DNA from 2 places in the Glutamicibacter sp. ZJUTW genome. Region 2 is predicted to be linked to the other one. Evidence: predicted binding sites of a transcription regulator. Region 2 holds the regulator's gene; the other holds the start of a gene.

Region 1 (7,796 bases), 1.4 Mb from region 2:
GGTCACCGCGAACGAACGGAAAAACACGTGAACACCAGCACCATTTCCCACAGCAACGCCGCCAGCACCGTGCGCTGGGTGGTGGCCATCGCCGCCATCTCGCTGATCTTCGACGGCTACGACCTGGTGGTCTTCGGAACCATCGTCTCCACGCTGCTGTCCGACCCCAGCCAGCTCGGCCAACTCGATGAGGCCACCGCCGGCCTGCTGGGCAGCTACGCGCTGCTGGGCGTGATGGTCGGCGCGCTGGCCACCGGCGCGATCGGCGACTACATCGGCCGGCGCAAGACCATGATCACCGGCATCATCTGGTTCTCCGTCGGCATGGGCCTGACCGCGCTGGCGGCCGACACCCTGTGGTTCGGCATCCTGCGTTTCGCCACCGGCATGGGCGTGGGCGCGCTCGTCGCCACCGCCGGCGCGGTGGTGGCCGAATTCGCGCCGAAGCACCGCCGCAACTACTACAACGCCGTGGTCTACTCCGGGGTGCCGGCCGGAGGCGTGCTCGCCTCGCTGCTGGCCATGGTGCTCAGCGAGGCGATCGGCTGGCGCGGGCTGTTCCTCATTGGCGCCCTGCCGTTGCTGTTCCTGCTGCCGATGGCCTGGTCCAAGCTGCCCGAATCCCCGCAATGGCTGCTTTCCCGCGGCCGCGTGGACGAAGCCCGCGCACTGGCGGCACGCACCGGCATGCAGCTGGAACTTCCAAACGATGCCGAGGCCGGGCAGGTCAAGGCCGAACGGGCAGGCTTCGCCGCACTGGCCACCAAGCGCTACGCGCTGCCCACCGCGCTGCTGGGCATGATGAGCTTCGCCGGCCTGCTGCTGACCTACGGGTTGAACACCTGGATGCCGGAAATCATGCAGCAGGCAGGCTACGGCAAGTCCCACTCGCTGCTGTTCCTGCTGGTGCTGAACCTCGCGGCGGTCTTCGGCGGGCTGCTGGCCTCGGTGGCCGCCGACCGCGTCGGCCCCAAGCAAGTTGTGGCTCTGACCTTCTTCCTGGCCGCGCTGGCAATGGTGCTGATGACGCTCAAGCTCCCGCTGGTGCTGCTGCTGGCCCTGGTGGCGGTGGCCGGGGTGGGAACCATCGGCACCCAGGTGCTGATCTACGGTTTTGTGTCGAACTACTACCACAGCGCTGCCCGCGGGGCCGGGGTGGCCTGGTGCGCCGGATTCGGGCGGCTGGGCGGAATTTTCGGGCCGCTGCTCGGCGGACTGCTGCTCTCGGCCGGGGTTTCCCCGGGCACCGCGTTCTATGTGTTCGCCGCAGTTGCTATCGTTGGAACGCTGGTCACCGCCTGCGTCCCGCTTGCCCGTTCGGCCGCGCCGCGCAGCACGCAAAAAGTGCTGGCTGGTGCCGGAACAGGGGAGTAGCGGCACATCGGAACGCCAAGCAGCAACGCAGAAAGGCTGGTGAACGCCATGCTCAGCGCCCAGCAGGCCCAGGATGCGCTTGCCGACCTTTCCCGCGAAGTCCAGCAACGCGGCAGCATGCTTGCAGTGCTCAAGGGCCCGCGCGGCAGCGGGAAGAGCACCATCATCAAGACGCTGCTGACCCGTGTGGCCGGCCAAGCGGTGCAGCTGGTGACGGCCTCGCGCTGGGAGACCGCCCAGCCTGGGGCCGCCTTGGCCCCGCTGCTGCAGCGCAGCCATGCAGGATCGGCGGGTGCGCTGGGCGAAGCGCTGCTTCAGCACCTGCGCAGGGATGCGCCGCACCCGAGGGTGCTGGTGCTGGAAAACGCGCAGTGGGTCGATGACCTCAGCTTCCAGGCGCTGCACTATGCCTGGCGCCGATTGCGCAATGAACCGGTGCTCATCGTGCTGGTGATGCGCGAGCAGAACCTTGCACGGCTGTCACCGGAAACCCGCGAATTCCTGGCCGACAGCCAACTGAAGATCCTCCAGCTGGAAGTTCCCAGTCCCGCGCATGCCCGCGAGATCGTCTGCGCCCGAACGGGGATCGACCTGCCGCCCACGGCCGCCGAGCAGCTGGTGCACTACACGCAGGGCAACCTGCAAGCGGTCATCGAGCTGGCCCAGGAAAATCCGGAGCAGAGCTGGGAGCAGTTCGACCGCTGGCCGCCTGCCCCGCGCGCCCTGTCCTTGCACGTCATCGAGCTATTGGATGGGCTGGATCCGCGCGCCCGGGCGCTGGTGGAAGCCGCCGCGGTGCTCGGGGTGCAGGCCAGGATCGACATGATCGCCAAGCTGGTTGGGGAGGACGATCCGCTGGAGCCGATCCAGCAGATTCTCGACTCTTCGCTGGCGCAAGCCCACGGCCACAGCGGCAAGGTTCGGCTCGGATTCGAGAGCGCTCTGGTGCAAATGGCGGTCTACCACCAGATCCCGCCGAGCACCCGCATCAAGTTGCATGCTAGCGCCGCCGACATTGTCGAAGACCAGGGCGAGCGCTTGGGCCACCGGGCTGATGCGAGCATCCTGCCTGACGGCAACCTGTCGCTGGAACTGCGGGACTACGCACGGGCGCAGGGACAGCGGGGCGAGTGGTCGTCGGCCGCCACCGCATTCTTCCGTGCCATGCATTTGTCCCCGGAGCCGATGCGCCGCGACTCCCTGCTGCTCAACGCGGTGGATGCCATAGTTGCCGCCGGCGAGCTGCCGCGGGCGCAAACCTTCGCGCACCAGTTGGCGAGCTTGGAAAGCAGCCCGGAGCGGGACGTGCTTTCCGGATACATTTCCATTCTGCAAGGCAGGGCCAACACCGCGCGGCGCTGGCTGTCGAGCGCCTGGCAGAACGCGGTACAGGAGCAGGACCACGATGTGATGGCAGTGATCGCGCAACGCCAAGTCCTTGATTCGCTGTGCCGTCTAAAGGGGCAGAAGATCATTGACTGGGCTGAGCAATCGCTTCGCCTGGCCCAGGTCGGCAGCCCGCTGGCCATCGAGAATGCGGCCATCCAAGGGCTTGGCCTGGCAATGATGGGCCGCGCCGAAGAAGGCGAGCAACTCCTGATGGATCTGCTGGCCACCCTTCCGGCAGGAGCCCAGCGCCAGCGTGCGGAAATGTCGCTGGGCTGGGTCTACCTCGCGACCGATCGCGTGGAGCTTGCCCGGCACGAGCTTTCTGCGGCCAGCTCCACGGACTTCAGCGATGGATCGCTGCGCATCTCGTTGTGGTCCAAGGCCTGGTCTGCTCGCGCTGAGTTCCTCATGGGCGACTGGGACCAAGCACTGGAGACGGTTCGATCCGCGCAAGCCCTGCAGGAACGTTCTGAAATCCAGATCCTGCGTCCGCTGATCCAACTGACCGCGGCGCAGATCCACGCGTTGCGCGGCAATTGGGAGCAGGCTGATCTGCACCTTCGCAAGTCATGGGCTCGTACCGGCAGCTATGCCATCATGGAAATGCCTTACCGGATGGCGCGGGCCGAGATCGCCCGGGCGCAGGCAAACCATGAAGAAGTCGTGCGTACGCTGGAGCCCCTGCTTCGGCTGGACCGCACACAGGGCATAGACCAGCCGGGCTTCTGGACCTGGCAAGATACATATGCCTTGGCGCTCATACGTTGCGAACGCCTTGAGGAGGCAGAAGCTTTCATTCAGCCGTTGCTGGAGAGCGCTGTCGCTTCAGGCCACCAAACCGGGGCTGCCCGCTTCTTGAGCGTGCAAGGCGCCTTGCTGGCAGCTCGCGGCGATATCGACGGCGCCCGCCTTGTCTTTGAAGATGCCATCCGCCGTTTGGAGGGCGTCGGTTCGGTTTACCACCGGGCGAAAATTGATTTCTACTACGGGCAATGCCTGCGCCGCGCCGGCAAGCGGGCCGAATGCGTGGCTCCGCTGACTCGCGCGTTGGCGATTTTCACGCACTGCGATGCCACCGTGTACATCGATCGGTGCACTCGTGAGCTTCAGGCAAGTGGTACCGGGATGCTGCGCAAGGAAGGCGCCGACTGGTCGACGCTGACGGCGCAGGAACAAGCCGTGGCCAAGCTCGTTTGCGAAGGCGCAAGCAACCGCCGCGTCGCCGAAGAGTTGTATATCGGTACAAAGACGGTGCAGTACCACCTGACCAAGATCTACACGAAGCTTTCGGTCTCCAACCGTACAGAGCTTGCTGCTTTGGCACGCTTTGGCCAAGAAGAATAGTGCTTCTTGGCTGATAAGAATTTTCATTCAGGAACGACAGCCGAGCCATCCGCAGTGCGGCTCGTCCTGCGTGCAGTGACTGAAAATTTTTTTCATTCAAGTCGTATCGCTTGAACGGGAGGAAGACAGGACTTGATGCAGGCGGCAGCCAGCTGCGCAACGCGAATCATGGCGGTTGCTCCTGTGGGGTTATGGGTGGTGTGGCGGTTCTAGTGACTGAAAAAATTTGTCACTCAAAATTCACAGCGGGCGACCGGTGCTAGCCGGTCCCAGTGTCGGGCAGGTCTTCATCTTGGCCAAGGCCCAGCACGCGCCGCACTTCGGGGGTCAAATGCACCTTGTGAGCTGCGTCGTCCGATGTTCGCTGCGGGCAATGATCGTTGACATGATCAAAGTTCGCCACGTTGGCTACGCTCTCAGGGATCGTGATTGACCGCAGCCCGTGCGGAGACACCCACGTCTTGGAGCCATCAGGGCAGGCGAAGACCTTCCACCCTAGGGCGTGCTTGAACATCTGATGCTGCTTGCACAAGAGATGGGTGTTTCGCCGGGTCGTGTGGCCGCCTTGCCCAAACGCTTCAATGTGGTCTATTTCTGATCGGTCGGCTGGGCGACGGCAACCCGGGAAACCGCAATGCTGGTCGCGGTGACGCAGGAAATCGCGCAACCCCTGCGAAGGCCGGTATTTCTTGGGTTCCACGTCAATTGCGGCGCCCGTCCATGGGTCGGTCAGCACGCGCTGGAATGATGGAGCGTCTGCCGCGAGTTCCAACGCTACCCCGATTGGGATGGGTCCGTAGCCTTCCAGATCGGCAAGGGCGCGAGTGGGATTCGCGAGCATTTCCACGGCCGGTATCGTGATGGATACCCGTGGCTTCAGCGGCATGCCCTCCATTCCGGGCCATCCATTCAGATATACGTCTGCAAGGGCATCGGCCTCAAGCTGGGTTTGGGTGCGCGGATCTTTGGGATCAGTGCTCTGGGCGGCCACCTGCTTGATCGAATTGCGGATTGAGTGGATGACATCAGCGCGGTGATGCAACTGCAAGGTGGCCATGCCATCCTCGTCATTCCAGACCTTGACGTTGCGGGCGGCCATGGCGTCCTTCTGCCGGTTCTCGGCAGAGTCGGGGTTCAGCCGGTCATGAAGGCGGCGGGCGCGCTGGTAGACGGTCTCGTCGCTGGCGGTCCTTGCCAGAGGCAGAAGGGTCTGTTCCATGAGCGAGACTTGCCCAGGGCCGAGATCTTGGGAGTACTTGACGATGTCGTGGGCGGCCTTGGCAGTGATCTCGCCGGCGGCCAGCGCGAGGAGCGTGGCTTTGCAGACATGGCGCAATCCTTTGGCGTGAAACATCCGCTTGCTGACTTTGCGCGGGCTTTCCCTCAATGCGACAGCCGCCTCGGCGATGAGGTTGGAGTTGATGGTCTGCTCGCTTCCACGGTCCACGCCGTAGTATGCGGCGCTCTTTCGGGCTTCAGCTTCTTCCTCTGCCGTGTGGGTATTTTCCGTGGCTATGAAATCGCTGAATGATTCGCTGACCTGTTCGACCGAATCCGCCAGCAAGACGCAGATGACAGCTTCGACGCTGCTCAGAAGGCGCTGGATCTTCTGCAAGCGTTCCAATGCGTCCCCGGGGCCGTTGACCGGGCCGGCATCATAGAGCTCATTGGCAATTTTCTTGAGAGGGCCGAAGAACATCTGGTGCTCGCGCTGAGCATCGAACGGGGAGGTTTTGTGCGACTCTGTGCGGGTGCCCGGTGGTGGCAGTGGCAGGCGGTGTTCACCGTCGTTGTCTTCTAAATATGCGGGAGTAGTCATGATTTACTTTCCCGCGATACATCGACTATGTGTTCTGTTTATTTTCGAATTGTGGATAACAACTAGAAAGTTTCTGCGAAAAGCTATCCATGTGGATTCTGGTGAAAAATCCCCAGTACCGGGAATGGAGCAGTGGCTGTGGTTTTATCTGCTTGCTTGAGCCAGAGGGCGTGGCGGGCGCGTCAAAGCCGCACGGAGGCCAAGGATTCCCATGGCAGCCAGCAAGGCCAAGGCGAGGATGCTGGCGATGTACAGGGGCTCTTCCAGATCAGCAGCGGCGCCGGCGTTCCAATCGGCAAAGGTATCGCCCACGGAGTTCATGTTGGCGAAGGAGGCGAAGAAATAGGCCGGTGCGCCGAGAGCAACGATCAGGCTCCATGTCCCAATAGCAGCCCAAGCGGGCAGCTTGCGACCGGACGCGATGACGGAAACGAGCCAGGAGATGGCGAGGCCAATTCCGATTGCTGCGAAGACCCAACCTCCAAGCGAATCGTAATCCTGGTCCATGGCGGCCATCTGCACGATGGTCTCATCCAGGGGGATTCCACTGGCTGCGACCACTGCCCAATTGTTCATGAGCAGTGCGCCGTAAACCGCGTAGGCCACGATGATGGCGGCACCGGAGGTGGCTAGAAGCTTGCGCATGCCGGTAGCCTAACACCGTGCAAGCGAAATACTTGGCATCACTAGCAGCTCGTGCGTCGGATGCCGGTATTGCATTGCAGAAGACCGTGAAGCAGAGGCCCCGAATCGGTAAAGTGCATTATGTGCCGATCGGGAAAGCGCAGCGATCGCGCAAGCGACATCACCAAACGCTGCCATGCAGCGCCAATCGTCTATAAGGGGACTAGAAATGATCTTCACCAAGAAGGGCGACGCCGCTGTCCTGGCCAAGCTCAGCGCGGCTCCAGCACCTTATCGCGAGATTGCCGAGCGGCTTCATGCCATCATCGTGCAAAGCGCGCCCTCGCTGGAGCCGATCGTCCGCTGGGGCCTTCCGTTTTATGTCCGGGACGGCAAGGACGTCTGCTACATCAAGCCTGACAAGGACTTCGTTGCCTTCGGCTTTGGCGAAGTGGTGAATCCCGCCTACGAGGACGGCGCGCACATGCATCCGGTTGCCTGGACCATCACCTCGCTGGATGCCGCAACGGAGGACAAGATCCGCGAGCTGGTGAAGAAGGCGGCTGGCTGATTGCGGCAGCGCAAAGGCCCGAAGCCGCCCTCAAGCGCAAGGAAGGCCTCGGCAGGAATATTCCTGCCGAGGCCTTCCGCTTGCCTGGTCGCGCTGGGGCTTACTTGACTGGGTCGAGCACGAAGTCGTAGGTGACCTGCTTGCCGTTGCCGGATTCGGCTGGCTGCACGTCGAGCATCAGTTCCGGCTTCACCGCGGTGGCGATGTCATCATCGTTGTGCGCGTCGCCCGGGAAGTACAGCTGGGCGGTGAGCAGCTCGTGGCCCGGTGCCGAAACCTTCAGGTGCAGGTGGGCTGGGCGCCATGCGTGCCATCCGGCAGCGGCGATCAGCTGGCCGCAGGCACCGTCGGTCGGGATCTGGTACGGAGCCGGCTGCATCGTGTTGATCTGGAAGTTGCCTTCCTCGTCGGCAATGAAGGTGCCGCGCAGGTTCCACTCGGGGATGCCCGGGGCGAACTGCGAGTAGAAGCCCTCTTCGTCGGCGTGCCACAGCTCGATCTTGGCGTTCTTCAGCGCCGAGCCATCGGTGGAGCGGACCTGGCCCTGGAAGAGCAGGTTGGTGCCCTTCTCGTCCTCGCGCATCGAGATGGTGGCCGGGGAGTTCTGGGTCGGAGCATCAGGCACGTAGTACGGGCCCTCGATCGAGCCCTTGTTGCCGTCGCGGTGGTCGGTAG
Region 2 (7,796 bases):
CAGAATGCGTCCGCGAGGGGTTGGCACGTACTGCAACAGCACCGCCGTTCCCTTGTCCAGACCGGCGGGGGAGAAGATTCCCGAGGCCGTCTGCACTTTGCGCAACGAGCCGTTGAGCTCGACTTCGATGGTGCGCCGTTCATCTGCCGAGGCCGGGCTGGCGGTGAAGTAGTGATCCGAGGTCATAGGCAAAGCTTATCGCCCAGTACGGATACCCCAAAGATCAGCGTCGGCAACGTGAGCAAGGCGATATGGGCGTGAGCAGATATCACTGATAGAGTTTTCCCTATGACTTTCATTTTCGTCTAATACGTAGCCCTCTTGGTTACCCGCGGTTCCACGAGCTGGCCGCGCAGTTCTTGCGCGCCCACCGGGCTGAATCAGCAGACGGCAAAGTCATTTCCCATTACCTGGCAGTTCTTCTTTCCAGAACCCCGCACACGCCTTTGCTTACCGGTAACCATGCATTCACCTGTCTGCCCATAGACCTTTACTCCTTGCAAAGGACCACGAATGTTTGATGAACCAACCGAAACTGAACGCGCCACGTCGCAAAGTGGGGTCCACCCGCACTATTCTGGAAAGCGAAGTACTTCTAAGGAGACCATGACTAACTCCGAGTCACACGAGCACGATTCGGCATCGATGGATGATGCCCAGATCCAGGCCGCCATCGATCGAATTCTCGCAGCCGATGATGCGCAGAGCCCGCAGGTTCAGCACTTCGGCGAAGAAGAGAATTCCATTTTCGCTGGCCAGGCTACTGCACTGAACCGTTTTTCCTCAGGCCTCAGCAATTTCGACGGGGACCAGGAAGATCTGGAGGATCGCCGCGCGCTGCGTCGCGTCGCAGGCCTGTCCACGGAACTGGAAGACGTCACCGAGGTTGAATACCGCCAGCTGCGCCTGGAACGCGTCGTGCTGGCGGGCATCTGGAGCGATGGTACCGTCGCCGACGCCGAGAACTCCCTGCGCGAGCTCGCCGCCTTGGCGGAGACCGCAGGTTCCGAAGTCCTCGATGGCCTGGTGCAGCGCCGCAGCAAGCCGGACCCTTCGACCTTCCTCGGCTCGGGCAAGGCCGAAGAGCTGCGCGGAATCGTTGCGTCAACGGGTGCCGATACCGTGATTGTCGATGCAGAGCTGGCGCCATCGCAGCGCCGCGCCCTGGAAGACATCGTCAAGGTCAAGGTCATCGACCGCACCAGCCTGATCCTGGACATCTTTGCGCAGCATGCCCAATCGCGCGAGGGCAAGGCCCAGGTTGAACTGGCCCAGCTCGAATACCTGCTGCCGCGTCTTCGTGGCTGGGGCGAATCGATGTCCCGCCAGGCCGGTGGCCGCGTAGGTGCCGCCGGTGGTGGCATCGGTTCGCGTGGACCGGGTGAAACCAAGATCGAGATGGACCGCCGCCGCATTCGCGACCGCATGGCGAAGCTGCGCCGCGAGATCAAGGCCATGAAGCCTGCGCGTGAAGCCAAGCGTGCCAACCGCAAGCGCAATGCGGTTCCAGCCGTGGCCATTGCCGGCTACACCAACGCCGGCAAGTCATCGCTGCTCAACCGCTTGACCAACGCCGGGGTGCTGGTGGAGAACGCGCTGTTCGCTACCCTGGATCCAACCGTCCGCCAGTCGGCGACCGAGGACGGGTTGACCTACACGCTGGCCGATACCGTCGGCTTCGTATCCAACCTCCCGACCCAGCTGGTGGAAGCCTTCCGATCCACGCTGGAGGAAATCGCCGATTCGGATCTCATCCTGCACGTCGTTGACGGGTCCCACCCTGATCCCGAAGGGCAGATCCAGGCCGTGCGCACCGTGCTCGGCGAAGTCGACGCGTTGAACATTCCAGAGATCATCGTGGTCAACAAGGCCGATGTGGCTGACCCGTTCGTTATCGAACGCATCCGCAACCGGGAATCCAACACCGTGGTCGTCTCCGCGCACACCGGTGAAGGCATCCAGGAGCTGCTCGAAAAGATCAGCTCATCGATTCCACGCCCCGGCATCCAGCTTGAGGTGCTCATTCCCTACAACCGCGGGGATTTGATCGCCAAGCTGCACCAGAGCGAATCAGAGATCTTGGAAAGCGAACACCTGGAGGAGGGCACCCGGATGATCGTCAAGGTGCGCGATTCCCTAGCTGCAGAGTTGGAGACCTTCAACCTCCATGGATAAGCAAGAGCAGGCCCTGGGGCTCCTGGAGGCCGCGGTCACTTCCATGGGCGGTGCCATGCGCACCGGCCAGCAGGAAATGGTCAAGCATGTGGTCAGCGCGCTGGAAGATGAAAAGCACTTGCTGGTGCAGGCAGGCACCGGCACCGGCAAGTCGATGGGCTACCTGATTCCGGCATTGGCCCACGCGCAGACCAGCGCCAAGCCGGTGATCGTCTCCACCGCGACCTTGGCGCTGCAATCGCAGATTGTCGGCCGTGACGTGCCGCGGTTGCTCGAATCGCTCAAGGGCAAGCTCTCGCGCCCGATGGATGTGGCCCTGCTCAAGGGACGCTCGAACTACCTGTGCCAGTACAAGCTCGGCGGCGGGTACCCGGATGACGAAGGCACGCTTTTCTCGATGGATGAGCCGGCAGCTCCTGCCGGCACCACCTATTCGCCGTTGGCCAGCGAGGTCATGAAGCTGCGCGAATGGGCTGAAGAGACTGAGACCGGTGACCGCGATGAGCTGGTGCCCGGGGTCAGCGACAAGGCGTGGAAGCAGGTCTCGGTTTCGGCCATGGAGTGCTTGGGGTCGCAGAAGTGCCCGATGGCTGATGAATGCTTCTCGGAGATGGCTCGTGCCCGTGCCGCGGAGGCGGACGTGGTCATTACCAACCACGCCCTGCTGGCGGTATCGGCCTTCGAGGGGCTTTCGGTCCTCCCGGACTTCGAAGTCGCAATCATCGATGAGGCCCACGAACTGCAAGACCGCGTGACCAGCTCGGTGTCCGGGGCGCTCTCCGCACGCATGGTGCTCACCGCGGCAGGCGGCGCCAAGCGCCATTGCGGAGTGAACGTGGACGAGATGGTCAAGGCGGCGAACCGCTTGGAGAAGTCGTTGACCGGTGTGCCCACGGGACTGCTGGAACATGGCCTGCGCGAAGACATGGGCATCGCCCTGAACGACATCGTGGAACAGGCCCGGCTGGCGTTGGCGCTGTCCAAGCCCGAAGCCAATGCACCGGCTGACGGCGGACGACAGACCGCCCGCTCCCAGCTGCAGGCGGTGATGGACGATGCGATTCGCATGCTCGAATCCGAAGAGCGCCGCGAGGTGCTGTACACCACCCGTCCGCGGGAGTTTGTCGAAGGCCGGGGCTACGTCGAAGCTGACGAGACCCAGCCAGCCACGTTGAACGTTGCCCCGTTGTCCGTTGCCGGCAAGCTGCGCGAAGGGCTTTTCGACGGGCGCACGGTCGTCTTGACCAGCGCTACCTTGGCTATCGGCGCGCAGTTCGACTCGGTCGCAGGCTCCCTGGGTCTGATGGGCGCCGGGGCTCCGTCCTGGACCGGCGTGGACGTCGGCAGTCCCTTCGATTACCCGAAGCAGGGCATCCTGTACGTAGCCAAGCATCTGCCCAAGCCGGGCCGCCAACTGGCCGCCGAGACGCTTGATGAGATCGAGGATCTCATCAAGGCCTCCGGCGGCGGTGCACTGGCTCTGTTCACTTCGAAACGCTCCGCCGAAGAAGCGGCAAGCATCTTGCGCGAACGCCTGGACGTGGAGATCCTGTGCCAGGGCGAGGGCAGCATGAAGTCGCTGGTCGAGCAGTTCAGCAGCGAACGCGACACCTGCCTGTTCGGAACCATGACCCTGTGGCAGGGCGTGGACGTGCCAGGAGATTCCTGCCGGCTGGTCATCATCGACAAGATCCCGTTCCCGCGCCCGGACGATCCGATCTCCAAAGCCCGTTCCGAGGACGTGGCCAAGCATGGCGGCAACGGCTTCATGCAGGTGGCCGCCACCCATGCGGCGATTCGCCTAGCCCAGGGCGCTGGACGCCTGATTCGTTCGGTCGGGGACAAGGGCGTGGTGGCGATCCTCGATTCGCGCATGGCCACTGCACGGTACGGCAGCTTCTTGAAAGCGACGCTGCCGCCGATGTGGCCGACTGTCGACAAGAAGGTCATCACCGGAGTTCTCCAGCGCTTGAACCCGGACGGGAAATAGCCGCAGCCAGAGCATGAACTTGAGCTGTCCTTGGACTTGGGGCAGCTCAAGTACTTAAAGCACTATCAGCAGGATGGTTGGATATGCACTAAGGTCTGTGAGAAGAACTGATGCCGCGTGAACCGGAAGGCACCATGGAGTCCATGCAGGAATTGGCACACCAAGCCGCCATCGACACCCACCAGCGTTTCGGACGGCGCCTCTTGCGGCTGCCCGGAACCTGGATTGGGCAGAGCTACAGCAGGGCGCACCGGTTGCGCGACGGAAGCTTGCTCAGCGATCTCAATGGCTGCGCGCACCCGTTTTCGGAGTGGAACTATTGGTGGCAGGCGCATTATCTGGATGCCATCATTGATGACGGCCACTCCTATCTGGCCGCAGGCGACGCGGAATCGGCGCGTGCCGAGCTGGCCCGGGCCAATCATCTGTTGCGTGGCATTCGAATTCGCAACTTCGGGATGCTGCCCAACTACTTCTTCGACGATATGGCGTGGCTTGCCTTGGCCAGCGGCCGTCTGGCGCAGTTCACGCTGGCCGTGAGGGGAGAAGGAAACCACGCTGCTCAGACTGCAATGCGGGTGCTGGGAGAACAGCTTCAAGCTGGCATGGACGAGGTGCTGGGCGGCGGCCTGTACTGGTCGAAAAAACGGGATTTCAAGAATACGCCGGCCAATGCGCCGGCGGCACTGTTCTTCGGCCGAACCGGACAGAAGGACACCGCACGGCAGGTTCTCCAATGGCTGGAGAAGAACCTGTTCAGCGCCGAGCGTGGGCTGTATTTGGACGGGCTGCGGTTGGCCAGCCAGGGGCATACGGTGGAGCCAGCGATCTATACCTATAACCAGGGCACGGTGCTAGGCGCGTTGCTTGAGCTTGGCGAGCCAGCCGATCTGGCTCACGCCCAGGTGCTGATCGATGCGACCACGCACTCGCTGTCTTCCGCGGCCCGAGTACTCGCGTTCAACCGCGGGGGAGACGGGAACCTTTTTGCCGGAATCCTGTGCCGGTATCTGGCCCTCGCCGCGAAAGATCACCGCTTGGAAGCACCAAGCAGGGAGCAGGCCAGGCAACTGGTCACGGCAACTGCAGGCCATCTGATCGACCAGGAACCGCGCCGGCTCTCGGCGGCAGTCCAGCGCTGGATGATCTTCGCCGCGGCCGCCCAGATCGAGCTCGAGGCCGGCGAGTAGCTGATTAAACGAAAATTGCGCTGGTGCCAAGCACCAGCGCAATATCCACACGAAATCTAGAGTGAGCGCATGACCGAGACGACCCGTCCCATGATCTTTGCTGCATCACCCAAAATCGGTTCGTAGCGCGAGTTCTGTGGAAGCAGCCAAGTATGCCCATCACGCTGCCGGAAGGTCTTGACGGTCGCTTCCTCGTCCAGCAGGGCTGCGACGATGTCGCCGTTGTCTGCCGTCTGCTGTCGGCGGACAACTACCCAGTCGCCATCGCAAATCGCGGCGTCAACCATTGAATCGCCGGAAACCTTGAGCATGAACAGTTCCCCGTGGCCCACGAGCTGACGAGGCAACGAGAAAACATCTTCGACGGACTGTTCTGCCAGGATCGGACCGCCAGCAGCAATACGGCCAACCAGCGGAACCATGGTGGTGTCAGCAGAAGTGCTCAGCTCAATGATCTTGGCGTCTTCGCTGGCAGCCGGCTCGACCGGCTCCGAGACCTCGGCCTTTTCGGCATCGTCGGACAATTGCAGCGGAAGCAGGATTTCCATCGCGCGCGGACGGCGTGGGTCTCGACGGATATAGCCGAGCTTTTCCAACTGGCTCAACTGGTGGGTCACGCTCGAAAGACTCTTGAGTCCGACAGCGTCGCCAATCTCACGCATCGATGGCGGATAACCGTTCTTGCCGATAGACCGCTGGATCGTCTCAAGGATCTTCTTTTGGCGAATCGTCAGCGAACGTGCATTCGATCGGGGAGTGCGTTGTGATGCTGACATGAGATTTTGCCTTCCCTAGCAATCATTCGAAAGTTTGCGTGTCCAAACTGTCGGAGCTAGATGGTGAGATGTTTTCATTGCTCGTCTACTTCGAAATCTTAGTAGATAAGCGAGCTTCTTTCAAAGATTTGTTCGAAAACTTCTGGACAAGTTCCGCGAATCTCTGTTAGAACAGATATACGAGGTTCGAACAAGTTTTCGAATCCGTTCTTTCGAATAAAAATTCGCATCACTTGAATTTCTTGAGGAGACAACGTCATGGCTACCGTCGCACTTGACTCAGATCAGACCCAAGCGCCGCTGAAAATCCGCATCAACCGCCGCGGTTGGGCTGTGCTGGTGGGGATGCCCGTTTTCGCACTCACGATCGCTGCTGCTTTCTTCTTCTCCATGTTCGCCTCTGACGCGCATGCCGCGGCAGAAGATCCTGCTGGGGTTGGAACCATCGATGTCACCGTGATCCCCGGGGATACGCTATGGAGTTTGGCTCGCGACTATGCCACCGGTTACGACGTGACTTCCGCAGTTGGCCACATCGCGGAGCTCAACGCCTTGGACGGCAGCGAAATCCAGGTTGGAGATACCTTGTCGATTCCGGTCATTGCCGGCTAGCTTCCCCCGCTGTCTAGAGTTTGTTACCTGCAGCCGTAGCGGATTCACTGGCGGGCTCGCTGCGCACGTAGACTTGATGCGTGAATGACCGCAGTGAACTTTTGAGTCAGCTGCCCTTGCGTGAGAATCTCCGCGGGCTATCCCCTTATGGCGCACCGCAAATTGACGTGCCGATCCAGTTGAACGTCAACGAGAACACCCATCCGTTGCCACCGGTAGTCGTAGACGCCATTGCCCAGGAAGTGGCCAAGGCAGCGGCAACTCTGAATCGCTATCCCGACCGCGAGTTCACCGAGCTTCGTGAACTTCTTGCCGATTACCTCGGCCACTCGCTCACCAAGGAGAACATCTGGGCCGCGAACGGTTCGAATGAAATCCTGCAGCAGATCCTGCAAGCCTTCGGTGGTCCAGGCCGTACCGTGATGAGCTTCGGCCCCACCTACTCCATGTACCCGCTGTTGGCCAGTGGTACTGATACCACCTATATCGCCGGTGAACGCGCCGAGGATTTCACCCTGTCCGCCGAATCTGCAGCCGCGCAGGTCCGCGAGCACAAGCCGAATATCGTGTTCCTGTGCTCGCCGAACAACCCCACCGGCACCGCCCTTGGCCTTGATGTCATCACGGCCGTGTACGAAGCCATGAGCGAGCACAACGGCATGGTGATCGTTGACGAGGCGTACGCCGAATTCTCCTTGGCCAGCACCAAGTCCGCACTGAGTCTGCTTGAAGGCCGCCAGCGATTGATCGTCTCGCGCACCATGTCCAAGGCATTCGGCCTGGCCGGCGCACGCGTCGGCTACCTGGCCGCCGCGCCAGAGGTCACCGATGCCATCCGCTTGGTGCGGCTGCCGTACCACCTGTCGGCCGTGACCCAGGCAACGGCGATCGCCGCCTTGAAGAACATCGAGTTGCTGCTGGCGCAGGTCGAAGACATCAAGTCCCAGCGTGACCGCATCGTCGCGCGCTTGAAGGAACTGGGCCTGAAGCCATCGGTCTCCGACTCCAACTTCGTCTTCTTCGGTGGCGTCGAAGACCCCCACGCTATTTGGG

What was found. The regulator LexA, encoded in region 2, represses DNA repair genes until DNA is damaged. The targets are predictions, from matches to a motif close to TCGAACANNTGTTCGA.
Region 1: the regulator LexA is predicted to act here: its motif matches at 5,948-5,963, upstream of F0M17_RS16105 (HNH endonuclease signature motif containing protein).

What each region holds. Positions count from the first base shown of each region.
Region 1 is NZ_CP043624.1:3,431,645-3,439,440, reverse strand. Features, by position in the region: gene F0M17_RS16115 (MFS transporter) at 28-1,374, shown strand; gene F0M17_RS16110 (LuxR family transcriptional regulator) at 1,423-4,107, shown strand; gene F0M17_RS16105 (HNH endonuclease signature motif containing protein) at 4,367-5,722, opposite strand; gene F0M17_RS16100 (hypothetical protein) at 6,071-6,571, opposite strand; gene F0M17_RS16095 (DUF1801 domain-containing protein) at 6,780-7,121, shown strand; gene catA (catechol 1,2-dioxygenase) at 7,222-7,796, opposite strand, start outside.
Region 2 is NZ_CP043624.1:1,166,753-1,174,548, forward strand. Features, by position in the region: gene F0M17_RS05525 (class I SAM-dependent methyltransferase) at 1-186, opposite strand, end outside; gene hflX (GTPase HflX) at 514-2,175, shown strand; gene F0M17_RS05535 (ATP-dependent DNA helicase) at 2,168-4,165, shown strand; gene F0M17_RS05540 (glycoside hydrolase family 76 protein) at 4,276-5,355, shown strand; gene lexA (transcriptional repressor LexA) at 5,412-6,131, opposite strand; gene F0M17_RS05550 (LysM peptidoglycan-binding domain-containing protein) at 6,390-6,743, shown strand; gene F0M17_RS05555 (histidinol-phosphate transaminase) at 6,824-7,796, shown strand, end outside.